DNA from 4 places in the Nitratireductor sp. ATLC21 genome. Region 4 is predicted to be linked to each of the others. Evidence: predicted binding sites of a transcription regulator. Region 4 holds the regulator's gene; each other region holds the start of a gene.

Region 1 (7,880 bases), on a different contig from region 4:
CGGCAAGCGCGCTTGTGGCGCTGATCGAGGATCTGCTCGACTATTCCAAGATCGAGGCGGGGCGGCTGGAGCTGGAGCCCCAGGCGCTTCCGGTGAACGAGCTCGTGGAAAACGTGGTCGAGCTTCTGGCTGCCCGCGCCTTTGCAAAGAACATCGGCCTTGGCTGCTACATCGCGCCGGATGTGCCCGAAACCATCACGGCGGATCCGGGTCGGCTGCGCCAGGTGCTGATCAACCTGCTCGGCAATGCTCTCAAATTCACCGATGAGGGCGGGGTGACGGTCGCGGTCTCGCGGGCGGAGAAGAATGGCGCGCCGGCGCTGCGGATTGCCGTTTCCGATTCCGGACCCGGGCTCGAAAAGGACGACATCAACCGCATTTTCAAGGATTTCGAACAGGTGGACGGCAGCTCCACCCGCCGCCATGGCGGGGCGGGGCTCGGCCTTGCCATCACCAAGCGCATTGTCGACGCGATGAATGGCTCGGTCAGCGTGGCGAGCACGCCGGGCGAGGGCTCGGAATTTGCCGTGCTCCTGCCGCTGGGCGCGGAGGCGGACGAGGCGGGCCGTGTCGAGCCCGTGCTCGAAGAGGTCAACGCCGTCATTCTCTCGCCCTTCGCGCAGGAGGCCGAAACCATCGCCATGACCGTGCGTGTGCATGGCGGACGCGCGGCCATCGCCGCCACTGCGGAGGATGCGGCACGACTTGCCGAAGAGAGCGGCCGGCCGTTCAACACGGTGCTGGTCGACGCCTCGCTTGAAAGCGACGATGGCGCGCTGATCACCCGTCTGCACGCGCTGGGCGTTGGCGGAGACCGCGCGCTCACGCTGATCACGCCATCCGAGCGCGGGCGGCTTCCCGCGTTTCGCGCCAGCGGCTATGGCGCGTTTCTCGCGCGGCCCGTGCGGGGCAGGACGCTGCTGCGCCAGCTTTTGGGCAGCAAGGGCGAGGCCACCTGGCCGGCTGCGGAAACGCATGATCGCACACATGATGCCGGGACCATGGGCCGGCGTGCGGGCGGGCTCAACATCCTTGTCGCCGAGGACAACGAGATCAACGCCATGCTGGCGCGCGCGGCACTGTCGCGAGCCGGGCACCGGGTGACGCTCGTCTCCAACGGGCGCGAGGCGGTGGAGGCGGTGAGCGCGCCGGGCACGCGCTTCGACGCGGTGCTGATGGACCTGCACATGCCGGTGATGGACGGGCTCGACGCCATCAACGCCATCCGCCGGCACGAGGAGGAAACAGGGCTGGCACCTCTGCCCATCCTCGTTCTCACCGCCGACGGGCAGGAAGAGACGCGCAGCGGCGTGCTTGCCCATGGCGCCAATGGCTTTGTGACCAAGCCGCTCGATCCGGACGAACTTCTGGCCGCGCTGGAGCTGCAGGTCACGGCCTGAGAACAGGGTGGGACATACCGGCCCGGCTCCCGCTGTGACGGCCTCCTTCTCCCCGCACCACCGCGTCATCCCGGGCTTGACCCGGGACCCATTGAGAAGCGAGGCCGGGTTTCGCAGAAGGAGCTGCCGGTGAAGCAGGGGCGATGCCCGGACCGCACACTCGCTTGCCGCTTACCCCCGTGTGACGGTAGTGTCATAGTTCTGTCGCAAGCGATCACTATTTCAGCGTCAACGCCAAGCGGAGGAGAATCAGCAATGCAGGGCATCACGCTGAACCGGGCCCCTCTCGATGACCAGGCCGCAAGGCCGCCGCTCGCCGGCGATGCCGAGGACGCGCTTCTGGGCCGCATCGGCTCGCTCGAAGTGCGCCTTGCGCGCAGCGAGGAGGAGATTGCCGCGGCCCAGAGCATTCGCTACCGGGTTTTCTACAATGAAATGGGCGCGAAAGCGCCGCTCGGCGCGCTGAGTGCCGACCGCGATGCGGATGCGTTCGATGCCGTATGCGACCATCTTCTGGTGTTCGACACCGCGCTGCCGGGTGAGGATGTCGACCGCATTGTCGGCACCTACCGGCTTTTGACGCCGGAGGGCGCGTGCCGGGCCGGAAGATTCTACTCCGCAGACGAATTCGCCATCGAAACGCTGATGGCCCGCCACCAGGGCCGCCGCTTTCTGGAGCTTGGCCGCTCCTGCGTTCTGCCGCCCTACCGCACCAAGCGCACGATCGAGCTTCTGTGGCAGGGCATCTGGGCCTATTGCCGCAAGAAGCGCATCGACGTGATGATGGGCTGCGCCTCCTTCCCCGGCGTGGTGCCGGCCGCCCATGCGGAAGCGCTCTCCTTCCTCGGGCATTTCTGCCAGGTGGAGCCTGAATGGCATGTGCGCGCCGTCGCCAGCCGCTATGCCCCGCTCGATCTGATGCCAAAGGAAGCGATCCAGACCCGCTCGGCGCTCGCCGCCATGCCGCCCCTCGTGAAAGGCTATCTGCGCCTCGGCGCACGCTTCGGCGATGGCTGCGTGATCGACCATGATTTCGGCACCACGGATGTGTTCGTCGTGCTGCCGGTGGAGGCGATCTCGGACCGGTATATCAATTACTACGGGGCTGAAGCGCAGCGTTTTGCGGCGTAGTGCGTCATCCCTTGTATGATTTATGAATACTTTCGAATTTTAGTGACAGATTGTATTCATCAGAAGTTTGATTTGTGTTGCTGAGGTCCAATTTTTCCCAAGAAGGTTTTCCGTGTCTCTCAGGGTTGAGGCCGCCAGGGGTAGGAAAAGGTGGAAATTTTATTTTCTTGTCGGAGAGTATTCTGTCTTTATTCGGGCACGGGATCATTACCTGAAAAATACTATTTCCAAAGCCGACGATCAGAAATGCGTATGGGGTAGGGTGATCATCTTCTCTTCTCCGAAGAACCTGAGCAAATATCCTGTCAGATTGAAATGGCCCCATTTCTTTAATGTGTATAAAAAGTTGAGGCATCGATATTTTTGTGTGGTCTTGCTCTAAAATCCAGGAAAAGGTTGGCCTGAATGGGTCAAATTCTGTTTCTGGAATAGGGCTTAATGCAATTTTAACGAATGATTTATAAACTGCAACAGGTGTATATGACCCTCTTGGTATTTTGAAGGAAATTATATTTTTTTCTTCGTCTATGATAGCGATTTTAGAGTGTTCATTAATATTTGCTATTATTCTGCCGTCCGTGTACTCTATTCTATAGCCGTGCTCGTCTGATAAGTCTTTTAAAGTAGGAACGCCCCGTTTCCCTGGAATGCGGATAAATGTCCGCATGGGCTTCAGCCATACGCCTAGATCATTTTCAATCGTCCTCCCGAAGTATCCATTGCAGATATCGCATTCATAGTAAGTAGTTAGTCCGCGATTCCCGATGCACTCGGGCGCCGCATGAGCTCTTTTTCTAAAGGAAGTTTCTGGAGAGCTTAAGCCACAAAAGCGGCATTGCCTTCTTGACCTATTGCCAAGGGTTATTCTTTCATTAACCTCCCAGAGGCGACGAAAAACTGCATCGTAGTTGGCATTATAAAATTCAAGCCGAGAATCCAATTCCAATCACCCCCCGGCATTATAAGCCGCAATCGCCGCCATGTTCACGATATCGGAATCCTTCGCGTTTAGCGAAACCACCTGAACAGACTTGTTCAGCCCCACCAGAAGCGGGCCGATGACGGTTGAGCCGCCCAGTTCCTGCAGCATCTTGGTGGAGATGGAGGCGGAGTGGAAGGCGGGCATGACCAGCACGTTGGCCGGGCCCGACAGGCGGCAGAAGGGATATTGCTGCATCAGGCTCGGGTTCAGCGCCACATCGGCGGCCATCTCGCCATCATATTCGAAATCGACCCGGCGCTTGTCGAGGATCTTCACCGCCTCCTGAACACGCTCGGAGCGCTCGCCCGGCGGGTGGCCGAAGGTGGAATAGGCGAGCATCGCCACGCGCGGCTCATAGCCCATGCGGCGGGCCTGTCCGGCGGCCTCCTCGGCAATGTCGGCCAGCTCCTCGGAATTGGGCATGTCGTGCACCGCCGTATCGGCCACGAGCACGGTGCGCCCGCGGCACAGCGCCAGCGTGACGCCGATCACCCGGTGGCCGGGGCGCGCGTCGATCACGCGGCGCACATCGTCGAGCACGGTGGAATAGTTGCGCGTCACGCCGCTCACCATCGCATCCGCATCGCCCAGCGCCACCATGGTGGCGGCGAAATGGTTGCGGTCGTTGTTGATGAGGCGCTGCGCATCGCGGAAGAGATAGCCCTTCCGCTGCAGGCGCTCATAGAGATAGTCGGCATAGATGCTGTTGCGGCGCGAAAGCCGCGCATTGATGATCTCGATGCCGGATTTGGAAAGATCGACGCCCGCCTGCCGCGCCGTCTCGCGGATCTGCTCCTCCCGGCCGAGCAGGATGGCGGTGCCGAGCTTCTGGTTCACATAGGAGGCGGCAGCCCGCATCACCTGTTCTTCCTCGCCCTCGGCGAAGACCACGCGCTTGGGCTGGCGGCGCACCCGGTCGTAGATGCGCTGCAGCGTCGAGGCGAGCGGATCGCGGCGGGCCGAAAGCTCGTTTTCGTATTTCTGCATGTCGAGGATGGGGCGGCGGGCAACGCCCGAATCCATCGCCGCCTTTGCAACAGCCACCGGCACGGCCGAGATGAGGCGCGGGTCGAACGGCACGGGGATGATGTAGTTGGGGCCGTATTTCGGGCGGTTGCCCTGATAGGCGGCGGCCACATCGTCCGGCACGTCCTTGCGGGCAAGCTCGGCCAGCGCCTCGGCAGCGGCCACCTTCATCGCGTCGTTGATGGTGGTCGCGCGCACATCGAGCGCGCCACGGAAGATATAGGGGAAGCCGAGGACGTTGTTGACCTGGTTGGGATAGTCCGAGCGGCCCGTCGCCATGATGGCGTCGGTGCGGATTTCGGCCACTTCCTCCGGCGTGATCTCCGGGTCCGGATTGGCCATGGCGAAGATGATCGGGTTTTTCGCCATGGACTGCACCATGGCCGGCGTAAGCGCCCCCTTGGCCGAAAGGCCGAAAAACACATCCGCCCCTTCCAGCGCCTCGGCCAGCGTGCGCTTGTCGGTTTCCACGGCATGGGCGGATTTCCACTGGTTCATGCCTTCCTCGCGGCCCTTGTAGACCACGCCCTTCGTGTCGCAGAGGAAGACGTTTTCCGGTGCGAGGCCAAGCGATTTGGCAAGCTCGATACAGGCAATGCCGGCAGCGCCCGCGCCATTGCAGACAAGCTTGGTCGTCTTGATGTCGCGGTCGGTGAGGTGCAGCGCGTTGATGAGGCCGGCGAGCGCGATGATGGCCGTGCCGTGCTGGTCGTCATGGAAGACGGGAATGTCCATCAGCTCGCGCAACTGGCTTTCGATGATGAAGCATTCAGGCGCCTTGATGTCTTCCAGATTGATGCCGCCGAAGGAGGGGCCGAGCAGCTTGACGCAGTTGACGAAGGCGTCGGCGTCTTCCGTGTCGACTTCCAGATCGATGGAATCGACATCGGCGAAGCGCTTGAAGAGCACGGACTTGCCCTCCATCACCGGCTTGGAGGCAAGTGCGCCCAGATTGCCGAGGCCGAGGATCGCCGTACCGTTGGAAATGACGGCCACCATGTTGCCGCGCGTCGTGTAGTCGAAGGCGCGGCTCGGGTCTTCGGCAATGGCCTGAACGGGCACGGCCACGCCCGGAGAATAGGCAAGCGACAGGTCGCGCTGTGTCGCCATCGGCTTGGTGGGGGTGATTTCCAGCTTGCCGGGCCTGCCGGATGAGTGGAAGTCCAGCGCTTCCTGCGGGCTGACGGATGGTCCCTGACGTTCGGACTTTTTATCGTTGGGCATGTCGGCTTGTTTCCTCCGGGAGACGGGCTCTGGCTTATGCTTTCTGTGGAGTTTTGCCAGTGACGGGTGCATAAGGCTACACTTTTGCCCAGTAAATGGCCAAGCAGATTGAAGCTGTTGATTTGAAGCCAGTACAAAGCCAATGCAAAGGCCGGGAGCCCTTCCTTGAACGACGAAACGCCCATGCGCCACAAGGCAATGCAGGCCGCCGCCGGGGCAACGCCCATGATGGCGCAATACATCGAAATCAAGACGGCCAATCCCGATTCGCTCCTGTTTTATCGCATGGGCGATTTTTACGAGCTGTTCTTCGAGGATGCGGAGATCGCCAGCCGGGCGCTGGGCATCACGCTGACCAAGCGCGGCAAGCATCAGGGCGACGACATCCCCATGTGCGGCGTGCCGGTGCATGCGGCAGACGATTATCTGCAAAAGCTGATCGGCCTTGGCCATCGCGTGGCCGTTTGCGAGCAGATGGAAGACCCTGCCGAGGCCAAGAAGCGCGGCTCGAAATCCGTGGTAAAGCGCGATGTGATCCGGCTGGTCACACCGGGCACCATCACCGAGGAAAAGCTGCTCGATCCCTCCGAGGCCAATTACCTGATGGCGCTTGGCCGGGTGAAGGGCGGGGATGAGAGCCTGGCGCTCGCCTGGATCGACATTTCCACCGGCGCATTCCGCGTCGCGCCCACGCGGCCCGACCGGCTTCTGGCCGATGTGCTGCGGATTGACCCGCGCGAACTGATCGTGCCCGAGGCCGTCTATTATGACGAGGCTTTTCGGCCTGCCTTCGATGTGCTGGGGCGGGTGGCCAATCCGCAGCCGGCGAACCTGTTCGATTCCGCCTCTGCCGAAATGCGCCTGACGCGCTTTTATGGTGTGGCGACGCTGGAAGGCTTTGGCCGCTATTCCCGCGCCGAGCTTTCGGCCATTTCCGGCGCGGTCGCCTATGTGGAGAAGACCCAAAAGGCAGAGCGTCCGCCGCTTGGCCGCCCGGAGCGCGATGATGAGGGCGCGAGCCTCTTCATCGACCCGGCCACCCGCGCCAATCTGGAACTTGGCCGCACGCTTTCGGGCAGCCGCGAGGGCAGTCTGGCCAAGGCGATCGACCGCACGGTGACGGGGGCGGGCAGCAGGCTTCTCTACGAGCGGCTCATGTCACCGCTCACCGATCCGGAAGCGATTGGCGGGCGGCTTGATGCGGTCTCGTTCTTCCTTGGCGAGCCGGGCCTGCGCGAAGTTGTGCGCCGGCTTTTGAAGGGCGTGCCGGACATTGCCCGCGCGCTCTCGCGTCTGGCTCTCAACCGTGGCGGCCCGCGCGATCTCGGCGCGCTCGCCTCCGGTTTCGAGGCGGCGCATGGCGTGGCGGAGCTGCTTCAGGGCAAGGACGCGCCTGCGGAGATCGCCGGGGCGCTGTCGGGTATTGCCGGATTGCCTCTGGACTTCGCCGCCCATCTATCGCGCGCACTGGCGGACGAGCTCCCGCTTCTGAAGCGCGACGGCGGTTTCATCTGCGCTGGCTACAATGACGAGCTCGATGAAATGCGCGCGCTGCGCGACCAGTCGCGCCGGGTTATCGCCGGGATGGAGCGGCAGCTTGCCGAGGAGACGGGCATCAAGTCGCTCAAGATCCGGCACAACAATGTGCTTGGTTACTATATCGAGGTCACGGCCAACAATGCCGGCGTGATGACCGGCACGGACGAGGCGAAGGCGCGCTTCATCCACCGCCAGACCATGGCCAACGCCATGCGCTTCACCACGACGGAGCTGGCGGAACTGGAAACGAAAATCGCCAACGCCGCCGACCGCGCCTTGCAGATCGAGCTTGGCGTCTTCGATCAACTGCTGTCGGAAGCCGTGGCCGCCGCCGACCGCATCCGCGCTGCGGCGGATGCGCTAGCGGTGCTTGATGTTTCGGCAGCACTTGCCGAGCTTGCGGAAGCGGAAAACTATTGCCGCCCGCAGGTGGATGACAGTCTCGATTTTCACATTGAGGGCGGGCGTCACCCGGTGGTGGAGCAGGCGTTGCGCAAGCAGCTTGCTGAGCCTTTCGTCGCCAATGACTGCGATCTCTCGCCGACAGGTGGGGAAGAGGCCGGCGCGATCTGGCTTCT
Region 2 (7,880 bases), 220 kb from region 4:
GCAGCTTTGCAGCCCTCCTGACGGAATGTTGTCAGGAGGGCTGTGTCATTGTGGCCTTGAGACAATGGAGGGTTGTGAAACATGTCCGATACGTTGCCCCTGAACGCAGTGGTCTGGGCGGAGATACCTGTTGCCGATCTCGATCGGGCGCGGTCTTTTTATGCCGCCGTTGTCCAGAACGAGCTGGTTCTGCGCGAGGATGGTCCCAATCCTTTTGCGATTTTTGACACAAGCGACCCGCAGGATTCCGTAGCCGGACACATTTACCCTGGCAAGCCAGCCCCGGAAGGAACCGGCCCCACGATCCATCTGGCCGTCCCTCCACCACTGGAAGACGCGATGGAGCGTGTCACAACAAATGGTGGCAGACTGGTATCACCCATAATCACTATCCCTGCCGGCCGTTTCGTGTATTGTCTCGACCCCGACGGAAACAGCTTCGGAATTTTTGCGTGAGGAGAATAACGCATGCGCCGTGCTGACCGACTTTTCCAAATCGTCCAGCATTTGCGGGGCGGGCGCCTGGTTACGGCGCGTCTTTTGAGCGAACGCCTCGAGGTTTCCGAGCGAACGATCTATCGCGATATTGCCGATCTTCAATCCACCGGCGTGCCAATCGACGGCGAGGCTGGCGTCGGCTATCTGATGCGGGAGGGGTTCGAACTTCCACCGCTCATGTTCACGCGTGACGAGATCGTGGCGCTGGTGGCTGGCGCGCGCATGGTCCGCGCCTTTGGCGGCGCCGCCATGGCCCGTGCGGCGGAAGAGGCGCTGGTGAAGATAGGAACCGTCCTGCCGGAGCCGGAGCGCGACCGCATTGCACGCACCGAAATTCACACACCCCGCTGGGTCGTCAGCGATATCGAGCGCGAGGCCATCGACACGCTGGAACGCTCCGTTGAAACGCGGGACGTGCTTTCCATCGATTACCGCGACGAAGCCGGGCGCACCTCCAGGCGCGACGTTCGTCCGCTCGGCCTTTGGTTCTGGGGGAAGGTGTGGACACTGGTAGCGTGGTGTGAATTACGCGGAGATTTCCGCACATTCCGCATCGACCGGATCGCCACCATGACCCTCGCCGGGCGAACATTCCGCCCTGAGCGCGGCAAGCAGCTTGCAGATTTCTACAGGCGGATGGAGATGCACGAAGCCATGATGGGCAGGGCTTGTGCGAGCTGAGACGTCGCTCCCCTGACCGGGCAGGGGAGCGTCTCTATCGTCGGTTCAGGACCGCTCGTCCTCGTCTTCTTCGTCTGCATCGCTCGACTTCAGCGACGACAATTTGGCGAAGACGGCATCTGCGTCCAGTTCCTGCTCATCGGAAGACGTGTCGGAGGCGGCCTGCTCACCGAGCGGCAGATCTTCGGTCTCCGAAGCCGGGAGCAGGGTTTCACCGGTGCTCTCCTGCGGCGGGAGGTATTTTGCCGCGCGCTGCACTTCCAGATCCAGATCGATCTGCGAGCAAAGCCCAAGCGTTACCGGATCCATGGGAACAAGGTTCGCAGAGTTCCAGTGAGTACGCTCGCGGATAGCCTCAATGGTGGATTTCGTGGTGCCCACGAGACGCGAAATTTGCGCATCCTTGAGTTCAGGATGATTGCGCACCAGCCACAGAATGGCGTTCGGGCGATCCTGACGCTTGGAGAGCGGCGTGTAACGCGGCCCCTTCCGCTTGGCCTCCGGCACCCGAACCTTCGGCTCCGAAAGGCGCAGTTTGTGGTTCGGATTTTCCTCCCCGAGAGCGATCTCCTCGCGGGTGAGCTGTCCGGTCATCACCGGGTCCATACCCTTAATGCCCTGCGCAGCGTCACCATCCGCGATGGCACCCACTTCGAGAGGATGCAGTTTGCAGAATTCGGCGATCTGATCAAAGGTCAGCGCCGTATTGTCGACCAGCCAAACGGCGGTGGCCTTGGGCATGAGAAGCGTGTTGGCCATGTTTCAAGAATCCTCTTCCTTCGCCCGCGTCCCTGGCGCGGGCGGTGGTCATAACCACCGATGTTGGGAAATATCGTCCGCGTTATAAACTGAAACACCCGGCAGACGCAACAAAATGCGCGTTCCCTCAATTGGGGAGTGTCACCGAACCGTCATTGTTGTGTCATCGGGCTGAAATCAACCCTCTCGATTGTGCCGCTCCTATGGGTCTTGAGGGAGTTTTCAGACATGGGACGCCAAGCAATTGTTCTGGGCCTGCTGGCAAGCACAGCAGCCGTTTTTCCTGCGTATGCGGACATGGCATTCAACCGTATCGCAACGTTTCCGGTGGCAGAGAACCTGCCGGCAGAGACAGACGTGGCCACCGAGACCTCATCGGAGATCATCGCGCGCAGCGCTGACGGAAAGATGTTGATCTACTCTGACAGTCCGCTGGGTGGCGTGGGTTTCGTGGATATCAGCGACGCCAAGGCCCCGAAGGCAGGCGGCATGCTCAAGCTGGAGGGTGAGCCGACCTCAGTGGGTGTGGCAGGCCAGAAAGCCATCGCGGCTGTGAACACCTCTGAGAGCTTCACCAGCCCTTCGGGCAATCTCGTCGTGATCGACCTGACAACGAAAACCGCTCAGAAATCCTGCGACCTGGGTGGCCAGCCGGATTCCGTGGCCATCAGCAATGACGGCCGCTTCCTTGCCGTCGCCATCGAGAACGAGCGGGATGAAGACCTGAACGACGGTGCGATCCCGCAAATGCCCGCCGGGGACCTGAAGGTCTTCAATCTCAGCGACGGCACGCCGGACTGTGGCAGCATGAAATCCGTGGCCCTGACCGGCCTCGCCGAGATCGCACCGCAGGACCCTGAGCCCGAGTTCGTGGATTTCAACGACGCAGGCGACATCGTTGTGACACTCCAGGAGAACAACCACATCATCGTGGTTTCGGCTGAAAGCGGCGACGTGACGAGCCACTTCTCCGCTGGCCAGATCAGCCTGAAGAACATCGACACGCTGGACAATGGCTCAATCGATTTCAATCAGGCAGCGGAGGCTGTGAAGCGCGAACCGGACGCTGTGAAATGGCTGGACGATGATCGCTTCGTCACTGCCAACGAAGGCGATTATCAAGGCGGATCGCGCAGCTTCACCATTTTCAGCAAATCAGGCGAGGTCCTGTTCGACAGCGGAAACGATCTCGAATTGCGCGCCGCCGCTGTCGGCCACTATCCCGACAAGCGCTCCGACGCCAAGGGCACGGAGCCGGAAGGACTGGAGGTCGCGACATTTGGCGATCAGCGATATATTTTCGTGGCGCTGGAGCGTGCTTCACTTGTGGCAGTCTACCGCGACACCGGCTCCGAACCGGAATTCGTCCAGGTCCTGCCCTCCGGCATCGGCCCCGAAGGCCTCGTCGCCATACCCGAACGTAACCTGCTCGTTACGGCAAATGAGGCCGATCTTGTTGAGGACGGCGGCGCCCGCTCTCACGTGATGGTCTACGAACTGACCGAAGGAAAGCCTGTCTATCCGACCATCGAATCGGCGCGTGACGACAATGGCATCCCGTTTGGCTGGGGCGCTCTGTCCGGTCTCGTGGCAGATGGTGAAAAGCCGGGTACGCTCTACGCCGTGTCCGATTCCTTCTACAGCACCCAGCCGGCCATCTTCACAATCGATGCGTCTGAGATGCCGGCCCGCATCGCCGCCAAGACCATCGTCACGCGCGACGGTATGGCCGCCCAGAAGCTCGACCTGGAGGGCATTGCCAACGACGGCAAGGGCGGCTTCTGGCTCGCTTCGGAAGGCCGCACCGACCGTCTGACGCCGCATGCGCTTTTCCGTGTCGATGCAGCCGGCGAGATCCAGGAGGAGATTGCACTTCCTGCCGAGCTTCTGGCAGTCGAAAAGCGCTTCGGGATGGAAGGGGTGACGGTGGTCGGTGAAGGCGACGACCAGATGCTGGTCATCGCCATGCAACGCGAATGGGGCGACGATCCTGCGGGACAGGTGAAGCTGGTAAGCTACAAGCCTGCTTCCGGCGAATGGGCTGCCGTGCGGTATCCGCTTGACGCAGCCGAGAAGGGATGGGTCGGCCTCTCCGAGATCACCGCTCACGATGGAAAACTCTACATCGTCGAGCGTGACAACCAGATCGGCACTTCTGCGAAGATCAAGAAGCTCTACAGCGTCTCCCTTGATGGATTTCAGCCGGCAGCGCTCGACGGAGACTTGCCCCTGGTCGAAAAAACGCTGGTGCGTGACCTCGTGCCCGCCATGAAAGCCGCCACCAATGGCTATGTCGTGGATAAAATCGAGGGTTTCGCTATCGACGTTGAAGGCACAGCCTATTTCGTGACCGACAATGATGGTGTGGACGATTCCTCCGGCGAGACGATCTTCGTCAATCTCGGCAAACTCGACGCCACCAACTGACACCGCCTCCTCCCAAGGCGGGGAAGCTCCGGCGCCAGCGCCGGAGCTTCCTTTTTCATATCAGGCGACATCAAGCACGATCTTGCCTATGTGCGCCCCATCCTCCATGCGCTCATGCGCACGCCACGCCTCTTCCAGCGGAAAACTCATGTCCATGACGGGAGAAATGCGACCCGCCGCCAACAGCGGCCAGACATGCGCTTCAAGCTCGGTGGCAATACGCGCCTTGAAGGCCACCGACCTCGGCCTGAGGGTGGATCCCGTATGGACAAGCCGCTTGCGCATGATCAACGAGAAATCGACCGCAGCGCGGGATCCTTTCAAAAAGGCGATCTGCACGATGCGACCGTCCATGGCGGCCGCCTCATAATTGCGTTCGATATAATCGCCGCCGATCATGTCAAGAATGACATCTGCGCCATGGCCTTCGGTCTCTTCCTTTACCGCCTCAACGAAATCCTCATCGCGATAATTGATCGAGCGCACCGCGCCCAGCGACGTGCATGCAGCGCATTTCTCAGCGGAGCCCGCCGTGGCGATCACCCTGGATCCCAAAGCAGTGGCCATCTGGATTGCCGTCGTGCCGATACCGGAGGAACCGCCGTGAACCAGCAGCGTCTCACCCTCCTTCAGGCCCCCACGTTGAAACACGTTGTGCCACACCGTGAAGAAGGTTTCGGGAATCGCCCCCGCTTCGGAAAAAGTGAGGTCGCGCGGGATCGGCAGGGCATTCGTCTCGTGGGTCAGACAATATTCGGCATAGCCACCGCCAGGCGTCAACGCGGCAACCCGGTCGCCGACCTGCCAGCGCTTGACCCCTTCGCCCACCGCAGCCACCTCGCCGGCAACCTCCAGACCAGGCAGGTCCGAAGCGCCGGGCGGCGCTGGATACAGTCCCTTCCTTTGAAAAACATCGGGCCGATTGATGCCGGCAGAGCGCACTTTGATGAGAATTTCTCCTTCGGCCGGCTTTGGCACATCCCGCCGCTCTGGCTTCAAGACGCTTGGTTCACCCGGTTCGCTGATGGCGATCGCTGTCATCTGCGCTGGAAGTGCTGTGGTGTTCATCATGCCCCTGTTGATTTGAAAAACATCTGACAACACAATCGATGAGCGATGCATTTGGATCAAGGCCAATCCTGGACGCTGCCGACCTATCATGCCTCACAAGCTGCCAGGCTTCACCGGCATTCGAGGACTGCAATCCAGATGACGGAGGAACAAACAATGGGCATTTTCGACGAGGACGAGAGGAAACCGGTTGCCACTCACCAGATTGGGCAGGACCTCGCCTTGCTATCAGTGGATGAGCTCAAGCACCGGGTCACGTTATTACAGGAGGAAATTTTGCGGCTGGAACGAGAGATCGAAAGCAAGGGCGCAACCAAAAATGCGGCAGAGGCGTTGTTTCACCGCAGCTGACACGTTTCAAACTGCGCAATCGCGGCTTTGAGCGACGGTTTTGCGATGCAATCCGCGAACTTATTCGCACATACTGTCATTTGCGTGTCTCGAAGACGCCATCAATCAATCTGCGGCCTTGCTCGCGCCATGTTTCAATGGCGAGGGCATCCGTCGACAGACGCCGGCCTGTTCGAACCCACAGTCTCCTCGGAACCAATCCATGCTGTCACCTCTCGGCTCCATCATCGCTCTTCTTCTAGGCACGGCCTTCCTGTTAACCGGCTCGGGTCTACATGGACTTCTCCTGCCTTTGCGCGGACAGATGGAAGGGTTTCCCACGGCCTCTCTGGGCGCGCTGGGCGCCGCCTGGGCAGCAGGATTTGTAGCCGGCTGTTTTGTTGCGCCTCGCATCGTCCGCCGAGCCGGCCACGTGCGTGCTTTTGGTGCTTTTGCGGCTTCGGGCGCGATTATCGCGTTGCTCACCGGCATGTGGGTGGATCCAACCGGCTGGGTGGTCCTGCGTATATTCACCGGCTTCACCATGGCCGGCGCGTTCATGGTGATCGAGAGCTGGTTGAATGAAAAGTCGACCAATGAAAATCGCGGGACCGTTTTCGGCATCTACATGATGCTGACTTATGCATCGCTGACCGCGGGTCAGATGACGGTTGCGTTCGGTGACGTTTCCAACACGATCCTTTTCATGACGACGGGCATCTTGTTCTGTATGGCACTCATCCCGACAGCGGTCTCCAAGGCTGTGAGCCCTGAGCCGCTGGCGCAGGTTTCGCTTGATCTGAAGGGACTTTACCAAAACTCGCCGGTCTCCTTCCTTGGCTGTGTACTCGTCGGCATTGCCAATGGCGCCTGGGGCACTTTGGGAGCGGTTTATGGCGGCCTGATAGGCATTTCGACGCTGCAGATCGCCACCATGATGAGCATTGCCGTTCTCGCCGGCGCTGCACTGCAGCTTCCCGCCGGACGGCTTTCCGATCGGATCGATCGTCGCCTGGTCATAGCGGGCGCATCCTTCGGCTCGGGTCTGTTAGGCTTGCTCATTCTTCTGAGCGCACCGCGTGATGGCACCTATGTGATCATCATGACCGCGATCTACGGCGCTTTTGCCTACACGCTCTATTCGATCATCGTGGCGCACGCCAACGATCACGCGACCCCGGAAGATTTTGTCAAAGTCGCGAGCGGACTTCTCTTCCTTTATGGCTTCGGCACCATGATTGGGCCGTTGATAGGTGGTGTCCTCATGGAAATCATGCGGCCGGAAAGCTTGTTTCTCATTACCGCCCTCGCGCATTTCGCCTTGGGTGCCTACGCCCTGCTGCGCATCTCGCAACGCGCTCCGGTGCCCGTGGACGAGCGCGAAGCTTTCAAGACGCTGCCATCCGAACGTGCTGTCACGCCGCAGGCAGCTGTTTTGGATCCGCGCAGCGACACCGACGAAAGTTTGGCGGAGACTGTCGAATAAGTTTCACAAAGAAAGTTTATGAGCTTCGTGCGATCGTTGGCTTCAACAGAACCAACGAAAAGGCCCCCGCACCCGGAATCTTTTGAGGCGGAGGCCGAAGGCCCTGAGAAGGACCGCATGACAAAAAGGCAATGACCCGCCGCGATCACATCCGTGACGCTAGGCCGAAGATCATGCCATCAGACGAAATCTCTCTCATCGATTTCGCTTCGCAAAGTACCCCCTGAAACATCGGGCCGGAATGGGACTCCGGCTTTCACATAATCCAACGTTCCATCCATGCGTCAGGTCGCTTCACGCAGATCCAGATGGATGTGCAATGACCTAGTGACGGGTAACCGCCGACTTGAGCTTTTCCATCTCGTCCTTGATGGCCAGCTTGCGTCGCTTGAGTTGAGCCACATCGAGTTCGTCTACGGATGGATGGAGCTTTGCATCGTCGATTTCACGCTCCAGTTCGCCGTGTTTACGCTTCAACTCTGCAAGATGGGATTCAAGAGACATGATTGGGATCTCCTTTGCTTCCTCGAGAACTCACCGGCCCCAATGCCCGCCCGCAGGAACCGACGATCAGGGCAGTGTGCCACCACAAATGTGGCTTGTCGAACATCGTCTGGTAGCATTTCCC
Region 3 (7,880 bases), 310 kb from region 4:
CCAGCGGCGCACGGTCTTTCAGGCCGTCACCGGACGGGATTTAAGCCAGAAAGGGGTAATTATGGCTGACCTTCGTAACTATCAGGCCCGCGCAACGCCCGGCGTGCGCGCGGACGCGGCCATCGACGAGGGCCTGCGCGCCTATATGATCCGCGTCTACAACCTTATGGCGCTCGGCCTGGCGATCACCGGCCTTGCAGCGTTTGGCGCGTTCAACCTTGCCATTGCCGACGGCCAGCTCACGGCTTTCGGCCAGCTCATCTATGCCAGCGCCTTCCGCTGGGTTGTCATTCTTGCACCGCTTGCGCTGGTGTTTTTCCTGAGCTTCCGCATTCAAAACATGAGCGTGGGAGCGGCGCAGACGACCTTCTGGGTCTACTCGGCCCTCGTGGGTCTTTCTCTGTCGACGATTTTCCTCGTCTTCACGGGGGAGAGCATCGTCCGCACCTTCTTCATCACCGCCGCTTCGTTTGGCGCGCTGTCGCTCTGGGGTTACACGACTAAGCGTGACCTTTCGGGCATGGGGTCGTTCCTGTTCATGGGTCTGATCGGCATCATCATTGCCTCGATCGTGAACATCTTCCTTGGCTCGTCGGCGCTGCAGTTCGCCATTTCGGTGATCGGTGTGCTGGTGTTCGCCGGCCTGACGGCCTACGACACCCAGCAGATCAAGGAGATGTATTACGAGGGCGACGACGCCACCGTATCCGGTCGCAAGGCGATCATGGGCGCTCTGCGTCTCTATCTCGACTTCATCAACCTGTTCATGTTCCTGCTGCAGTTCCTCGGTAATCGCGAGTAGTGCACACCGACACTGAAACAGTGTTATGTAAGGGCGGCTTCCGAGCCGCCCTTTTCTTTTGCCGCCACAAGCCTTGTCGAGTTTCCATGACAGCCACCATTCGCCCTGTTCATCCGGATGATGTTCCCGCGATTACCCGAATCTATGCCCATGCCGTGTCAAAAGGGACAGCCAGCTATGAGCTGGAACCGCCTGGCGAGGCCGAGATGCGCGAACGCATGGATGCGCTTGTGGGAAATGGTTATCCCTATATCGTTGTCGAGGAGGGAAACAATATTCTCGGCTATGCTTATGCGGGGCCGTTTCGCGCGCGGCGGGCTTATCGTTTCATGGTCGAGGATTCGGTTTACCTCGCGCCCGAAGCCCAGGGGCGTGGGCTGGGTCGACTCTTGCTCCAGGCTTTGGTGGATGCGTGCGAGCGGTGCGGATTCCGTCAGATTGTCGCCGTCATTGGCGACGGCTCGCCGCAAAGCGCTTCGGTGAAATTGCACCGCTCCATGGGGTTTCGCGATGCCGGCATGCTTCGCGGCAGTGGCTATAAACATGAGCGCTGGCTCGACACGGTGTTTATGCAGCGCGCGCTGAATGAAGGTGACGATAGGCCACCTGATCCCGATTCCGTCCCCGAACGCTTGTTCCGGGGAGAGAGATTGTCCTGATGTCGCGTCAGGTAACGAGTTTCAGCTTCTTGTCGAACACCGCCAAGACGCGCGCCAATTCGTGTCCGCGTTTCAGGATTGCACCGGTCGCCGCAATGACACTGTAGGCACCTTGCTTTCGTGTCAGCTTGGGGTCTTTGACGATCTGAAAAAGCGGCACTTCGCTGGTCCGCCTGAATACGGAGAACACGGCCCGGTCCTTCAGATGGTCGATGGCATAGTCCCGCCATTCGCCCGCGGCAACCATGTGGCCATAAATGCGCAGGATCTGATCCAGTTCGCGCCGCTCGAAGGTTACGGGAAGGTCCGAACGTGCCCTGCGTGCCTCGTGCAGCGGGATCAGTATTCCGGACCCGTCCCTATCCTCCCCGGCGCTGCCGTAATCGGTCATCGGCTGTACCTCATGACGATTTGGTGACAGTGGAAGGTTCGCCTGCCATAGGCCGAATTGCAAGCCCGCATTGCCTCAATCCATATTTCACCACCCGCATGAGACTGCGAGGGCTGTCATCCTTCTTGATGGCATGAGCATCAGAGTGGTTACATCCGTGCACATCTTTTGCCGACGTATGTGTTCGAGCTCTGCAAGCCTCATCTCTTAGCCGGTAGTCACAAATCGGGACCGATTGTCGGAATTGGTGATGGCTTGCCTTTTTCTTGCCGCAATTTGTTCAAGCTCACGCCCCATTGTGCCGCAACGATCCCAACGTTGCCTGAGACGGTTCGGTCCGGACACGGATCCCGAAAACCCCAAGCCCCCCCGCCCTCGGGGTCATGACCGGATCGAACCAACTCTCGGACGCCCGAGCGAGGCAACGGTCCCAAAGGAATACAGCCGGTGCTGAATGAGTCAGCACCGGTTTTTCTTTTGGGACCAGCTCCTCGGACATTGGGGCTCGAGGGGGGTCGAGCGGGTGTTATGGGTTGAGGGCAATGGCTCCAAGTATGGCGCCAGGCAAACCGTTCTCATCGACCCGTTGGAGCAACAAGGCGCAGCCATTGCCCTTCTGGATCAGTTCCGATCTGGGCATCTCGAAATTCTTCGCGGCGCCGTCCCACATGCCGATGGTCTGGATCCGGTTGACCGCGTTTCGATACTCGATAGTGCGTCCGCGATTCTCCCCGGCCCGAATCTCCACTGTGGTTCTCGGTGTATAGTCGACAAAGACGAGATGCGCGCTGAGGTCTTCACCATCAAGGCCTTCGGGCAATGCGCCGACGCTTACGATTATGCTGTCACCTCTGTCCTCTAAAGACAGATCCACCTGAAGCCCCGCCGCGGTGCCCGCCAGCGCTTCAAGGGTCGACACCACCTTGGTTCGGTTGGCGCCGTTCATGTCTTGGCGCCCATTGACGATAGCCTGAGGTGTATAAACCGAACTCTTCTGAAGAGTACCTGCGTATTTCCTCTGCCGTTCAGAGTTGGCCGGATGCGCCAATGCGTCTCGCCAACCCAGGTAATCCCAGTAATCGACATGATAGGCAAGGGCGACCACATCTTCTCGGGAGGCGAGCTCGTCAAGAACCGCGTCCGCTGGAGGGCACGAGTTGCAGCCCTGACTCGTAAAGAGTTCTACCACGCCAATTGGGCGAACCGTGTTTTCGGCTCCCGCAGGACCGATAAGGGCGAGAAAGCCTAAAGCCAGGGCAAGGATATGGCCTGGTGTCCAGAGCCGGAACATACGCTCTCCGTTTGGAATGTGAAGCGAATATTGCTTTGTTTCAGAACTATAGGAGCGAGCGTACCTCAACAAGAAGTCACGTTCAGGTGAGCCGATTAACTGAGCGTCTTGAACTCAAAAAAAACCGCCGGCGTCTCCACCGGCGGTCTGATCAGTGTGTTTGCGTGGCCCTATCAGGCGGCCAGGTCGCGCAGCACGTATTGCAGGATGCCACCGTTCTTGAAGTACTCAAGCTCATCCAGCGTGTCGATGCGGCACAGAAGAGGAACCTCCTTGACCGAACCGTCGGCAAAGGTGATCTTCGCGTTCACGGTTGCACGCGGCTTGATGGTCTCGAGCCCGTCGATGGTGACGGTCTCGTCGCCCTTCAGGCCGAGCTTTGCCCAGCTCGTTCCTTCGTCGGCAAAGACGAAAGGAATGACGCCCATGCCCACCAGATTGGAGCGGTGGATGCGCTCGTAGCTTTCTGCGATGACGGCGCGGACACCGAGCAGGTTGGTGCCCTTAGCAGCCCAGTCGCGGGAAGAACCGTTGCCGTATTCGCCACCAGCGAAAACCACCAGCGGAACACCTTCCTTGCGATATTCCATGGCTGCGTCGTAGATCGACATCTCCTCCTTGGAGGGATAGTGGATCGTGTAGCCGCCTTCGGTACCGTTTTCGCCCAGCATGTGGTTGCGGATGCGGATGTTGGCGAAGGTGCCGCGCATCATCACCTCATGGTTGCCGCGACGCGTGCCGTACTGGTTGAAGTCGGCAACGCCCACGCCATTGTCCATCAGGTATTTGCCGGCTGGCGACTGTGCCTTGATGGAACCGGCCGGTGAAATGTGGTCGGTGGTGATCTTGTCGCCGAACAGGCCGAGAATGCGCGCATTCTTGATGTCGCTCACATCGCCGGTCGTCTTCTTCATGCCGACAAAATAGGGCGGGTTCTGCACATAGGTCGACTTGTCGTCCCATGCATAGGTCTCGCCTTCCGGCACCTGCACGGCCTGCCAGTTTTCGTCGCCCTTGAAGACCTCGGCATATTTCTTCTCGAAGAGATCGCGGGTGACGTTCTTCTGGATGAATTCCTGGATCTCCTGATTGGAGGGCCAGATGTCCTTCAGATAGACGTCGTTGCCGTCCTTGTCCTGACCGATCGGTTCTTTGGTCAGATCCTTGGTCACCGAACCGGCGAGCGCGTAGGCGACGACGAGCGGCGGTGAGGCCAGGTAGTTGGCCTGCACATCCGGCGAGATGCGGCCTTCGAAGTTGCGGTTGCCGGAGAGAACGCCGGCAGCGATCAGGCCCTTGTCGTTGATGGTCTTGGAGACCGGGGCCGGAAGCGGGCCGGAGTTGCCGATGCAGGTCGTGCAGCCGAAGCCGACGAGGTTGAAGCCGATCTGGTCGAGCTCCTTCTGGAGGCCGGAATTCTCAAGATATTCCGCAACCACCTGGGAACCGGGTGCGAGCGACGTCTTCACCCATGGCTTCTGCTTGAGGCCGAGGCGGTTGGCGTTGCGGGCCAGCAGGCCGGCGCCGATGAGCACGCTTGGGTTTGAGGTGTTGGTGCAGGAGGTGATGGCGGCAATCGCCACGTCGCCATGGCCAAGATCGTAATCCTCGCCCTCAACCTGCCAGCGCTGTTCCAGCGTGGACGGATCCTTTTTGTATTCCTTCTCGAGCGATTCGGCGAAGCCGGATGCAATGTTCTCGAGCGGAATGCGGCCTTCCGGACGCTTCGGGCCGGCCATGGAGGGAACCACGTCGCCGAGGTCGAGCTCGAGCGTATCGGTGAAGACCGGATGCTCGGTGCCCGTCTCGCGGAACATGCCCTGCGCCTTGCAGTAGGCTTCCACCAGCGCGATGCGCTCCTTGGAACGGCCGGAGACATTGAGATAGTTCAGCGTTTCCGAATCAACCGGGAAGAAGCCGCAGGTCGCGCCGTATTCCGGGCCCATATTGCCGATGGTGGCAGCGTCGGCCAGTGTCAGATGGTCGAGGCCCTCGCCGAAGAACTCGACGAACTTGCCGACCACGCCCTTCTTGCGCAGCATCTGCACGACGGTGAGCACCAAATCGGTGGCCGTGACGCCTTCTTTCAGCTTGCCGGTGAGCTTGAAGCCGATAACTTCCGGCAGGAGCATGGAGATCGGCTGGCCGAGCATGGCCGCTTCCGCCTCGATGCCGCCAACGCCCCAGCCAAGCACGCCGAGACCATTGATCATGGTCGTGTGCGAATCGGTGCCGACGCAGGTGTCAGGATAGGCAATCGTCTTGCCGTCCTCATCCTTCGTCCAGACGGTCTGGCCGAGATATTCGAGGTTCACCTGGTGGCAGATGCCGGTGCCGGGCGGAACGACGCGGAAGTTCTTGAACGCCTTCTGACCCCATTTGAGGAAGCGATAGCGCTCGCCATTGCGCTGGTATTCCAGCTCCACATTGCGCGCGAAGGCCTTCGGCGTGCCGAACTCATCGACAATGACCGAGTGGTCGATAACGAGGTCAACCGGAACAAGTGGGTTGATCTTCTGCGGGTCACCGCCGAGCGAAACCATGGCATCGCGCATGGCAGCCAGATCCACCACGGCGGGAACACCGGTGAAATCCTGCATCAGCACGCGGGCCGGGCGGTAGGCGATCTCGTGACCGGCCGTGCCGCGGTCGTCGAGCCAAGCCGCGACTGCCTCGATGTCGGACTTGGTGACCGAGCGTCCGTCTTCGTTGCGCAGCAGGTTTTCAAGCAGCACCTTCATGGAGAAGGGCAGGCGGGAAATGCCTTCGAGACCGTTTTTCTCGGCCTCCTTGAGGTCGAAATAAACATACTCCGCATCCCCCACCTGGAGGGTGCGACGGCAATTGAAACTGTCTAGAGATTTGGTCACGGGCGATCCTATCCTGTTCTGCTATCCGAAACGGGAACGGACTCCTCGAGGCATCACGCGCAAAAGGTGCGGGTACGGTCATTTCCGCTGTCCGCCCCCAAGCGTCCCGGCCGTTCAAGGCGGCGCGCGCGCGGGTATCGGCACAAAGAGTTACACGCCGACCGCTGGCGTGGTTGAGGCGGATATAGAGAATTTTGTAGAAGAGTTCTAGAGTGAGAAATGGCAAATCTGCCATGTCGTAAAAAATTCAGGACCATATCTTTGCCGAAGGACGACCACATGATGCGGCTTGCTGCCGAGGGGCTTGGCGGTGAGCGCGGCGGCGAGACCGTGTTCTCCGGCATCTCCTTCACGCTCGGTGAAGGCGAGGCGCTGACGGTCACGGGGCCAAATGGCGCCGGCAAGTCGACGCTGTTGCGCGTGATCTGCGGCCTTTTGCCAGCCTTGGAGGGCAAGGTGCAGTTTTTCGGTGGAGGGGAGGCGTTTCCGGATGTGGCGTCTGCCTGCCACTATCTCGGTCACCGCAATGCGATGAAAGCAGAGCTTGGCGTCGAGGAGAATTTGCGCTTCTGGCAGGAGTTCATGGGCGAGGCCCATCTGCCGCCGTTCGAGGCGCTGGAGATGGTGGGGCTCGGCGATATCGGCCATTTGCCGTTCGGCTATCTCTCCACGGGGCAGAGACGGCGCGCTTCCATCGCGCGGCTTCTGGTGAGCTATCGGCCCGTCTGGCTGCTCGATGAGCCGACATCCGGCCTCGACAAGGCATCCGAAGCGCAATTCGCCGACCTCATGGGCGTGCACCTCGAAGATGGCGGAATGATCGTGGCTGCCACGCATCTGCCGCTCGGCCTGAAGGGCGCGCAGGAGCTGAAGATGGGGGAGGCTGCGGGTTGACGATGCTGGACGTGCGCCACCTCAAACAGCAACCATCCCGGTTTGCACCATGCTAGCGCTTTTCCGACGCGAATTGCAGATTGGCGTGCGCACCGGCAACGGGGCGCTGACCGGGGTGTTGTTCTTCCTTGCGGTTGTTGCCGTCATACCTTTTGGCGTCGGGCCGGATTTGAACCTTCTGGCGCGCATCGGCCCGGCGATCCTCTGGATCGGCGCGCTGCTTGCCGGCCTTCTCGGGCTTGAACGCCTGTTTCAGGCCGATCGTGAGGACGGTTCTCTGGACCTGATGCTTCTGGCCGACAGCCGGCACATGACGGCGCTGACCGTGTTCGTGAAATGCTGCGCGCACTGGACGGTCAACGTCCTGCCGCTGGTGGTGGTGACGCCCTTGCTCGGCCTTTTCATGAATGTCGAGCCGGTGGGCATTCTGGCGGCTACCGCGACGCTGGCCGTCGGCACGCCGGCCATCACCTTCATTGGCGCGGTCGGGGCGGCCCTCGCCGTGGCGCTGCCGCGCGGCGGGCTTCTGGTTTCGGTGCTCGTGCTGCCGCTCACCATCCCGGTTCTGATCTTCGGTGTGGCGGCGGCGCGTGGAGCGGTGGCCGACCCCGATCCATTTCTGCCGCCTTTCCTCATTCTTGCCGCGCTGATGCTGTTCTTTGCCGTCATCGGGCCGCTGGCCGCTTCCCTTGCACTGCGCTGGGGCGGCGACTGATGTGCGGCAATCGATTCGATTGCGGAACAGGACACGCAACGCTATGGGTTCAGGCATGACAAACGCCACGCCGCAAGCCTCCACGCTCTCCGGTCGCCTGACGGCGCTCGCCAATCCCACGCGTTTTCTCGCGCTGGCCGACACGCTTGTTCCATGGCTCGGCGGTCTTTCGCTGGCCGTTCTCGCTGCCGGCTTCTACATGGCGTTCTCCGCTCCGGAAGACTACCAGCAGGGCATCACCGTGCGGATCATGTACAT
Region 4 (7,880 bases):
AGCGACGCGGCGACGGCGCGCGCGGCGAGCCTGAATCCGGCTCCACACCTTGAGGCCGACGAGGACGATGATCGCCATGACCATGAAAGCAATACCGAAGCCAAGCGAGGCCTCGATCACGCCCCATTGCCGTGATGCCGCAATGAACCCGGCCAGCACCAGAAAGCCGAGGCCGAAAAGGCCAAGCAGTGCAGCCAGCGCATAAAAGCCGGTTGCGACTTTCATGCGCTTGAACACGCCCGAAAACTCTCCGGCGGCGAGTGAAGCCAACAGCCTTGCCATCATGGCGAAGGCCTAGCGGCGGGTGGCAAGGGCGATGAGAAACCCGGCTCCGACGGCCAGCGCAAGCGAGGTGAACGGACGCTCACGCACCGTGCGGGCCAGTTCCTGCTCCAGCTCCTGCGTGCTGTCCCGAACGCTGTTCAAGGCGGCTTCGCCCTGACCGCGCAACTGCTCAATGCGCTCTCCAGCGGCCTTTCGCGCCGCCTCGCCGGATTGACCACCCATGTCTTTGAGATGGCTCACCAGCTGCGCCATATCGGTGCGCAACTGCTGAATATCCTTTTCCAGATCGCCGGTCGTTACGGCATCGTCTTTCTGGGACCGAGCGGATTTCGCGGTGGTCGTTGCCATGTACAGTCTCCCATGGTTCGGCCATGTTCGGGGCCATGTTTCTTGCAAGCTTTGCTCACAGCCCAACGCGAAACATCCCACGAAGTTCCCTTCTCCAAGGAACCATTTGCCCGCCAGCACGCTTTCCACTGGAAACGTCGGCGGATAACCGGATGGATCACAAGTCTCTCAACACCACGCGCAAACGCTCGCACATCATGACTCTCGAGATGGCGCTGACCTATGGCGCGCAAGGCTCTGTTCTGCTTCTGGGTCTGCTGGCGCTGATCGTGGCGTTGCACTTCGGGCGATTTCTGCTGGCGCCGATGTCACTCGCGATCTTCATTGGCTTGATGCTGGGGCCCATCGCCACCCGCCTGGAGCGAATGGGCATTTGGCCAGCGGTGTCGGCTGTAGCGGTGGTGCTGATCTTCATCGGCCTCGTGGGCGGTTTCCTGACAGCGATCGCAGCTCCGCTGACGGCCTGGGCCGACCGTCTACCCCAGATCTGGAACGAATTGCAGTTGCAGCTCTCGAGCCTGAGACAGCCTCTTGGCACGATAAAGGATCTTCAAGAGCAGATCCGCTCCGCTACCGGCGGCTCCAGCGTGACAGTCGCCGTAAAGGAAGACACCACGGTGGAAAGTGTGGCGGTGCTTGCACCGTCTTTGCTGGCGCAACTGCTCATTTTCTTTGCGAGCCTTTATTTCTTCGTGGCCACACGGCACGAGACGCGAGCGGCGATATTGCGCCTCTGCTTCAATCGTCGTTTGCGTTGGCGGGTCGCGCACATCTTCCGGGATGTTGAAAACGCGGTCTCGGATTACCTGTTGTCGATCACGATCATCAATATTGGACTGGGCATCGCTGTCAGCATCGCATTGTGGCTGCTTGGCGTTCCCTCCCCCGCGCTCTGGGGAGCAATGGCGACATTGCTCAATTTCGTGATTTACATCGGCCCCGCCGTCATGGCCTGCGTTCTGCTGGCTGTCGGCCTTGGCACTTTCGACACGTTGACAGCGAGTTTTCTTCCGCCTCTTACCTATTTGGGACTCAATGCTATCGAGGCGCAGTTCGTCACTCCCACCGTGATCGGCCGCCGGATGACGCTTAACCCGTTCATTGTTTTCCTTGCCATTGCGTTCTGGCTTTGGATGTGGGGCCCGATTGGCGGCTTCATCGCCATCCCCGCGTTGCTGACGCTTTACGCGATAGCCGGCAACATCATTCCGGGAATTGAGCCTCCTGCACCTGCCAAACCGCACGTGTCAAAGCGGTCCATCCACCCAAAACCGCCTATAGAAAAGGCCGCTTCGCCACTTTCTCGGCCGTCCAGTCCGCCAGTTCGGCCAAGGCCTCCGGATTGAGTATCCGGCAGCCGCCATCCTCCCACTTCAAAAGACCCCGCTCGGCGAGACGGGCAATGGTTTTGTTGGTGTGAACAAGAGAGAGGCCGAGCGTGTCAGCCACATGCTGCTGCGTGAGCGACACCGTGCCGTTCCTGGTCAGACCGCTTTGCCGGCTTCGTTCCAGGATGAACATCAAAAGATAGGCTACTTTTTCCAACGCGGTACGACGACCAACCGTAAGAAGGTTATCGTCGAGCATGCATTCCTCACGCGAGGCGATCCAGGTGATATCGTAGGCCAGCTCAGGAAACTCCCGGTAGAGGGAAAAAAGCTCGGCTTTTTCAAACACGCACAAAACCATGTTTGAGAGCGCCTCGACCGAGTGCTTCATCTCGCCCAGCAGGCTGCCCTGCAAACCCACAAGATCGCCGGGCATTACGTAATTGACGATTTGCCGGCGGCCATCTTCAAGCAGTTTGTATCGAAATCCCCATCCGGAAAGAACGGTGTAAAGGTGCGGGTTATGTGCGCCCTCGACCAATACAGTCGCGCCCTTTTTGACAGCCAGGTCACCTTTTTTGAAGCGACCGATAAACTCGAGCTCACATGCATCAAAATCACGAAAAAGCTCGCGTTTCCTCAAGGGGCATTTTTCACACGGTAGACTGGCGTGAGCGCGTTCTTGTTCTTTTGTCACAGCTTGCCTCGATCCGCGGATCCGGAAGCATGTCCGCCGATCCCTTCGGCTTATTTGGTACCATGTCTTTTTTTAATGACAAGTCAGTCAACTAATGAGATTTCAGGAGAAAATTTCTCTGGTTTCGGAAGGATGCCCATTTGAAAAAAACCCTCGACGGGGCTCGTGTACTTCTGGTCGAAGATGAAGCCCTGATTGCCATGAGCATCGAAGAGCTCTGCAAGGAACATGGCGCAGAGGACGTCGTAACCGTAACCTCATTCAACGCGCTAAATCCCGACGTTCTCGAGACCGGGCGAATTTCGACCGCAATCCTCGACATCAAAATTTCCGACAACTGGACAAACGAATTCGCCCACCTTCTACAAAGCCGGCGAATTCCCTTTATTTTTGCCACGGGCTACGCCGCCAACCATCAGGTCTTTGAGCCCTTTAACGGCATTACCATTATTGAAAAACCGTACAAGGACAGCGACCTGATCCAAGCTTTGGCGCAGGCGATTGGCTCTTCGAATGAAAATGGTTCCCGCTCGGATTAAGCGGTGAAGACAGAATTCGTTATCTGGGCGGAAATTGCATCCGGACCGAAGTCGTTCTCGCCGGTGATGCCCAGAATCTCTTGTAGACGCGTACGCGCTCGGCTGACCCGGCTCTTTATGGTGCCGACAGCACAATCGCAGATTTCTGCTGCCTCTTCATAGGAAAAGCCCGAGGCACCAATCAGGATGATCGCCTCACGCTGATCTTCTGGCAGTTGCTCCAGCGCCCGGCGAAAGTCTTTGAGATCGACAGAGCCTTCCTGAGCTGGATGTACGGACAGACGCCCGGTGATGGCCCCGTCACTGTCTTCCACCTCCCGCTTGCGCTTTCGCATTTGGGAATAGAACTCATTACGCAGAATCGTAAAGAGCCATGCCTTCAGGTTGGTGCCCGGCTGGTAGCTCGCCTGCTTGTCCCACGCTTTGACAAGCGCCTCCTGTACCAAGTCATCGGCTCGGTCAGCGTTCTTTGAAAGTGAGACTGCAAACGCACGCAAACTCGGTACGGTGGCGAGAAGATCATCACGAAAGCCAGGATATACACTCATCGACATCAATCCTTGTTCCCGGCGGTCTCAGTGCTCTTCTGTTCCAGTTGGTTGAGAAGATCACTGAAGCGGTCCGGAATGTCTTCCGTTATCAAATCGTCGTAATACTGCCTGAGCTTGCGCCCGATCTCGGAATTTGCACCGAGAGGATCGCTGTCCTTTCCGCGCTTCTCCTGGCCCCTATGGGTATTGGGTTTGCCGTAATTCATGCCCTATCTTCGTCCATATAATCTTGTCTCCCAATGAAGCGGGCACATCGATATCGCCCGCGCCACCACTCTTCCATACGAAACAGAACGCCACCGAGCAGAAATCGTTCCCTGCTTATGGAACATTTTCGCACAACAGGCGTTTTGACCTCATAAATATGCATTATTCCCATTGCCACATTACGAGGGAGACCTGAAATCCATGACCTTGTCAGCGCGTATCGCACCGCACCTTCCATATCTGCGGCGCTTTTCCAGAGCCGTCTCCGGCTCCCAGACGAGCGGTGACGCCCTGGTGGCCGCGGCGCTTGAAGCGCTGATTGCCGACACAAGCATTTTCCCCGAAGCGTCAACGGACAAAATCGCGCTCTTCAGGCTTTTCACATCGCTCTTTGAAACGCTCGATGTGCGCATCCCCGAAAGTGCCCCGACATCCGCTTGGGAGGAACGCGCTTCGAGAAACTTGTCGTCACTTGCACCCCGCCCACGCCAGGCGTTCCTTCTGGTGGCTGTCGAAAACTTCCGTCCGGAGGAAGCGGCGGAAATTCTGGAAACCGACATGAATGGCATCAATGCGATGCTGCACGAGGCCAGCGAGGAAATCTCCCGTCAGGTGGCCACCGACATCCTCATCATCGAGGATGAGCCCTTGATCGCCATGGATATCGAGGAGATGGTCGAAAGCCTCGGTCATCGCGTCGTCGGCAACGCCCGCACCCACAAGCAGGCTGTCGAGATGTTTGCCAAAACCCAGCCCAAAATGGTGCTGGCAGACATTCAGCTTGCAGATGGAAGCTCGGGCCTTGATGCGGTGAACGAGATTCTTGAAGGGGCGACAGTCCCTGTGATCTTCATCACAGCCTTCCCGGAGCGTTTGCTGACTGGCGAGCGCCCGGAGCCGACTTTCCTTGTGACGAAGCCTTTCAGCCCGGAGATGGTCAAAGCGCTGATCAGCCAGGCGCTTTTCTTCGATCACCAGGCTCGCGCGGCGGCCTGAGGCAGCGCAACACCTTTCTGATGAAAAAGGTCGCCTTCGGGCGGCCTTTTTGTTTGCCGGTTTTCTTTCTCCGGGAACCAATCTCCGTGGATAGCGTTTAACTGCCATAACTAAACGGAGAGACAGAATGCTTTACTGGGCACTTATATTCCTCGTCGTCGCTCTTATCGCCGGCGCCCTTGGTTTTGGCGGTATTGCAGGCGCTTCCGCAGGGATCGCACAGATCCTGTTCTACATCTTTCTCGCCCTTCTCGTGATTTCTCTGGTCATGGGACTGATTAGAGGGCGCGGTTAAACGAGTACATCTGACGTAAACGAATGCGGCATCCGACGATGCGGACCATCCATGGCTTCCGCGTCGGGCAGACAGTGAAAGGAGAACGCCATGGAACATATCGCTGCGCTTCTTCTGGTTGTCGGCTGCTCCGGCAACATGGCTGAATGCCGCGAACTTCCCGCCCCCGCTCCGATTTACGAAACCTTTGAGGAGTGCGAGGCCGAGAAGCCCATTTCCCTGCGCGAGCTTGAAGGTGAGGCGCCACGGGTGATGGCAACGTGCGTCTTTGTGGATCCTGCACTCGTCTACGATGACGCTGTGCTGGAGTGGGACATCACCAAAGACGGGAAGCTGACGGCCTCTCTGGAACCGGTCAACAGCTTCGCAGTCGCTCACAATGAGCATGCGCGTCAGAAGAACATTTTCACCGAGTAATCAGACAACAGCTTCAGCAAAAACCCCGGCCAAGTGCCGGGGTTTTTGTCTCAGGCTTCTCGAATGGCGTAGCCTGCACCGCGAATGGTGCGGATCACATCGGGAAGCCGCCCCTGGTTCACGGCCTTGCGCAACCGGCCCACATGGACATCCACGGTGCGCTCGTCGATGTAAATCGTCTCACCCCATACATTGTCGAGCAGCTGGCTGCGCGAAAAGACCCGCCCCGGATGCTGCATCATGAATTCCAGCAAGCGAAACTCTGTCGGCCCCAGACGGATCTCATTCTTGCGCCGGTAAACGCGATGCGATTCGCGGTCGAGCACAATATCGCCCACAGACAGCACCGTTGAGAGAACCTCAGGCTTGGCTCTGCGCAGGAGCGCCCGCACACGCGCGACGAATTCCGGCGTCGAAAACGGCTTGACCAGATAGTCGTCGGCACCGGTGGAAAGACCGCGAACGCGGTCGCTTTCCTCACCGCGCGCGGTGAGCATGATAATGGGAAGACGCTCGGTTTCAGGACGCATGCGCAGCCGGCGGCACAGTTCGATGCCTGATACGGCCGGAACCATCCAGTCCAGAACGAGCAGATCCGGGACATTCTCCTGCAACCGCACCTCGGCTTCATCGCCGCGCGAGATCATCTCTACCTGATACCCTTCCGCCTCCAGATTGTATTTCAACAGGACGCAGAGCGGTTCGTCGTCTTCAACGACCATGACCTTGGGGGCAATCATGGAAGGCATTCTCCTAAAGCATTGCTACGGCCGTTCAGGCATCCGTATCGACCGTCATCTGTGTTTCATCAAGCTTCGGCCGCTGGACCGGAAGCTGCTCCCCCGTCACCACATAATAGGCATTCTCGGCGATATTCGTCACATGATCGCCAATGCGTTCCAGATTTTTCGCGCAGAAGAGAAGATGCGTGCACGAGGTGATGTTGCGCGGATCTTCCATCATATAAGTCAGCAATTCCCGGAACACCGACGTATACTGAATGTCGATTTTCTCGTCGTCGTCGCGTAACTGGATCAAGGCATCGGCATCGCGCTTCACGTAATGCTCGACCACAGCATTAACCTGCTGCAGCACCAGGCCTGCCATGGCATCTATGGAATGCGCTAGTGTTCGCGGTGTAGCGCTCTGGCCCACCGCGCTGACGCGCTTGGCAATGTTCTTCGCAAGATCACCGATACGCTCCAGGTCGGCTGCCATGCGAATGGCACCCACAACGCTGCGCAGATCCTGTGCCATCGGCTGGCGCTTGGCGATCAGTGTGATGGCGCGTTCGTCGAGATCGCGCTGCTTGGCGTCCATGATCGTGTCATCGGAGATAACGCGCTGCGCCAGCGCGGTATCGGAATGAAGAAGGGCATTGGTGGAGGCGCGGGTCATCGCACCGGAGAGATCGCCCATATCGCGAATGAGGCGGTCGATCTCACCGAGTTCCTCATCGAAGGAGCTGACTGTGTGCTCGCCCATGATCTGGTTCCTTATCTGTGCGTCAACCGAAGCGACCGGTGATGTAATCCTGGGTCCGCTTGTCATCCGGATTGGTGAACATCTTGTCCGTCGGACCTTCCTCGACAAGGTTGCCCAGATGGAACATGGCCGTGCGCTGCGAAACGCGCGCCGCCTGCTGCATGGAGTGCGTAACGATGACGATCGTGTAGTTCTCGCGCAGTTCGTCGATCAGCTCCTCCACCTTGGCGGTGGCGATGGGATCAAGAGCCGAGCACGGCTCATCCATGAGGATCACCTCGGGCGAAACCGCGATGGCGCGCGCAATGCATAAACGCTGCTGCTGGCCGCCGGAGAGACCTGTGCCGGGCTCATGCAAACGGTCTTTCACCTCGTTGAAGAGGCCGGCCTTCTGCAGGCTGGACTCGACGATTTCATCGAACTCATTCTTTTTGGAAGCCAGGCCATGGATGCGCGGCCCATAAGCGATGTTCTCATAGATCGACTTGGGAAATGGGTTAGGCTTCTGGAAAACCATGCCAACACGGGCACGCAGCTCCACCACATCGATCTTAGGATCATAGATGTCTTGATCATCAAGCGTGATCTTGCCTTCGATCCGGCAGATATCGATCGTGTCATTCATGCGGTTGAGACAACGCAGAAACGTGGACTTTCCACAGCCCGAAGGGCCGATAAGCGCCGTCACCTGGTTTTCCAGAACATCCAGATTCACATCGAAAAGCGCTTGCT

Evidence for each region. The regulator PhoB, encoded in region 4, activates phosphate uptake and scavenging genes when phosphate is short. The targets are predictions, from matches to a motif close to TGTCATNNANCTGTCAT.
Region 1: the regulator PhoB is predicted to act here: its motif matches at 1,592-1,608, upstream of olsB (l-ornithine N(alpha)-acyltransferase).
Region 2: the regulator PhoB is predicted to act here: its motif matches at 2,078-2,094, upstream of AC2CHD_RS16325 (esterase-like activity of phytase family protein).
Region 3: the regulator PhoB is predicted to act here: its motif matches at 1,865-1,881, upstream of AC2CHD_RS15845 (DUF2794 domain-containing protein).

Annotation. Positions count from the first base shown of each region.
Region 1 is NZ_JBXUOU010000002.1:247,136-255,015, forward strand. It holds gene AC2CHD_RS08905 (PAS domain-containing hybrid sensor histidine kinase/response regulator) at 1-1,400, shown strand, start outside; gene olsB (l-ornithine N(alpha)-acyltransferase) at 1,656-2,531, shown strand; gene AC2CHD_RS08915 (HNH endonuclease) at 2,536-3,477, opposite strand; gene AC2CHD_RS08920 (NADP-dependent malic enzyme) at 3,478-5,763, opposite strand; gene mutS (DNA mismatch repair protein MutS) at 5,989-7,880, shown strand, end outside.
Region 2 is NZ_JBXUOU010000003.1:383,153-391,032, reverse strand. It holds gene AC2CHD_RS16340 (VOC family protein) at 82-456, shown strand; gene AC2CHD_RS16335 (helix-turn-helix transcriptional regulator) at 469-1,179, shown strand; gene AC2CHD_RS16330 (DUF1013 domain-containing protein) at 1,225-1,938, opposite strand; gene AC2CHD_RS16325 (esterase-like activity of phytase family protein) at 2,167-4,365, shown strand; gene AC2CHD_RS16320 (NAD(P)H-quinone oxidoreductase) at 4,426-5,406, opposite strand; gene AC2CHD_RS16315 (DUF1192 domain-containing protein) at 5,593-5,787, shown strand; gene AC2CHD_RS16310 (MFS transporter) at 5,990-7,252, shown strand; gene AC2CHD_RS16305 (YdcH family protein) at 7,577-7,756, opposite strand.
Region 3 is NZ_JBXUOU010000003.1:293,344-301,223, forward strand. It holds gene AC2CHD_RS15835 (Bax inhibitor-1/YccA family protein) at 62-802, shown strand; gene AC2CHD_RS15840 (GNAT family N-acetyltransferase) at 889-1,461, shown strand; gene AC2CHD_RS15845 (DUF2794 domain-containing protein) at 1,469-1,852, opposite strand; gene AC2CHD_RS15850 (DUF1223 domain-containing protein) at 2,379-3,143, opposite strand; gene acnA (aconitate hydratase AcnA) at 3,317-6,013, opposite strand; gene ccmA (heme ABC exporter ATP-binding protein CcmA) at 6,296-6,907, shown strand; gene ccmB (heme exporter protein CcmB) at 6,957-7,622, shown strand; gene AC2CHD_RS15870 (heme ABC transporter permease) at 7,666-7,880, shown strand, end outside.
Region 4 is NZ_JBXUOU010000003.1:602,623-610,502, reverse strand. It holds gene AC2CHD_RS17455 (hypothetical protein) at 1-270, opposite strand, end outside; gene AC2CHD_RS17450 (ElaB/YgaM/YqjD family protein) at 295-633, opposite strand; gene AC2CHD_RS17445 (AI-2E family transporter) at 786-1,979, shown strand; gene AC2CHD_RS17440 (Crp/Fnr family transcriptional regulator) at 1,909-2,658, opposite strand; gene AC2CHD_RS17435 (response regulator) at 2,799-3,197, shown strand; gene AC2CHD_RS17430 (sigma-70 family RNA polymerase sigma factor) at 3,194-3,745, opposite strand; gene AC2CHD_RS17425 (NepR family anti-sigma factor) at 3,751-3,954, opposite strand; gene AC2CHD_RS17420 (response regulator) at 4,157-4,951, shown strand; gene AC2CHD_RS17415 (DUF1328 domain-containing protein) at 5,079-5,246, shown strand; gene AC2CHD_RS17410 (hypothetical protein) at 5,337-5,663, shown strand; gene phoB (phosphate regulon transcriptional regulator PhoB) at 5,714-6,400, opposite strand; gene phoU (phosphate signaling complex protein PhoU) at 6,438-7,148, opposite strand; gene pstB (phosphate ABC transporter ATP-binding protein PstB) at 7,171-7,880, opposite strand, start outside.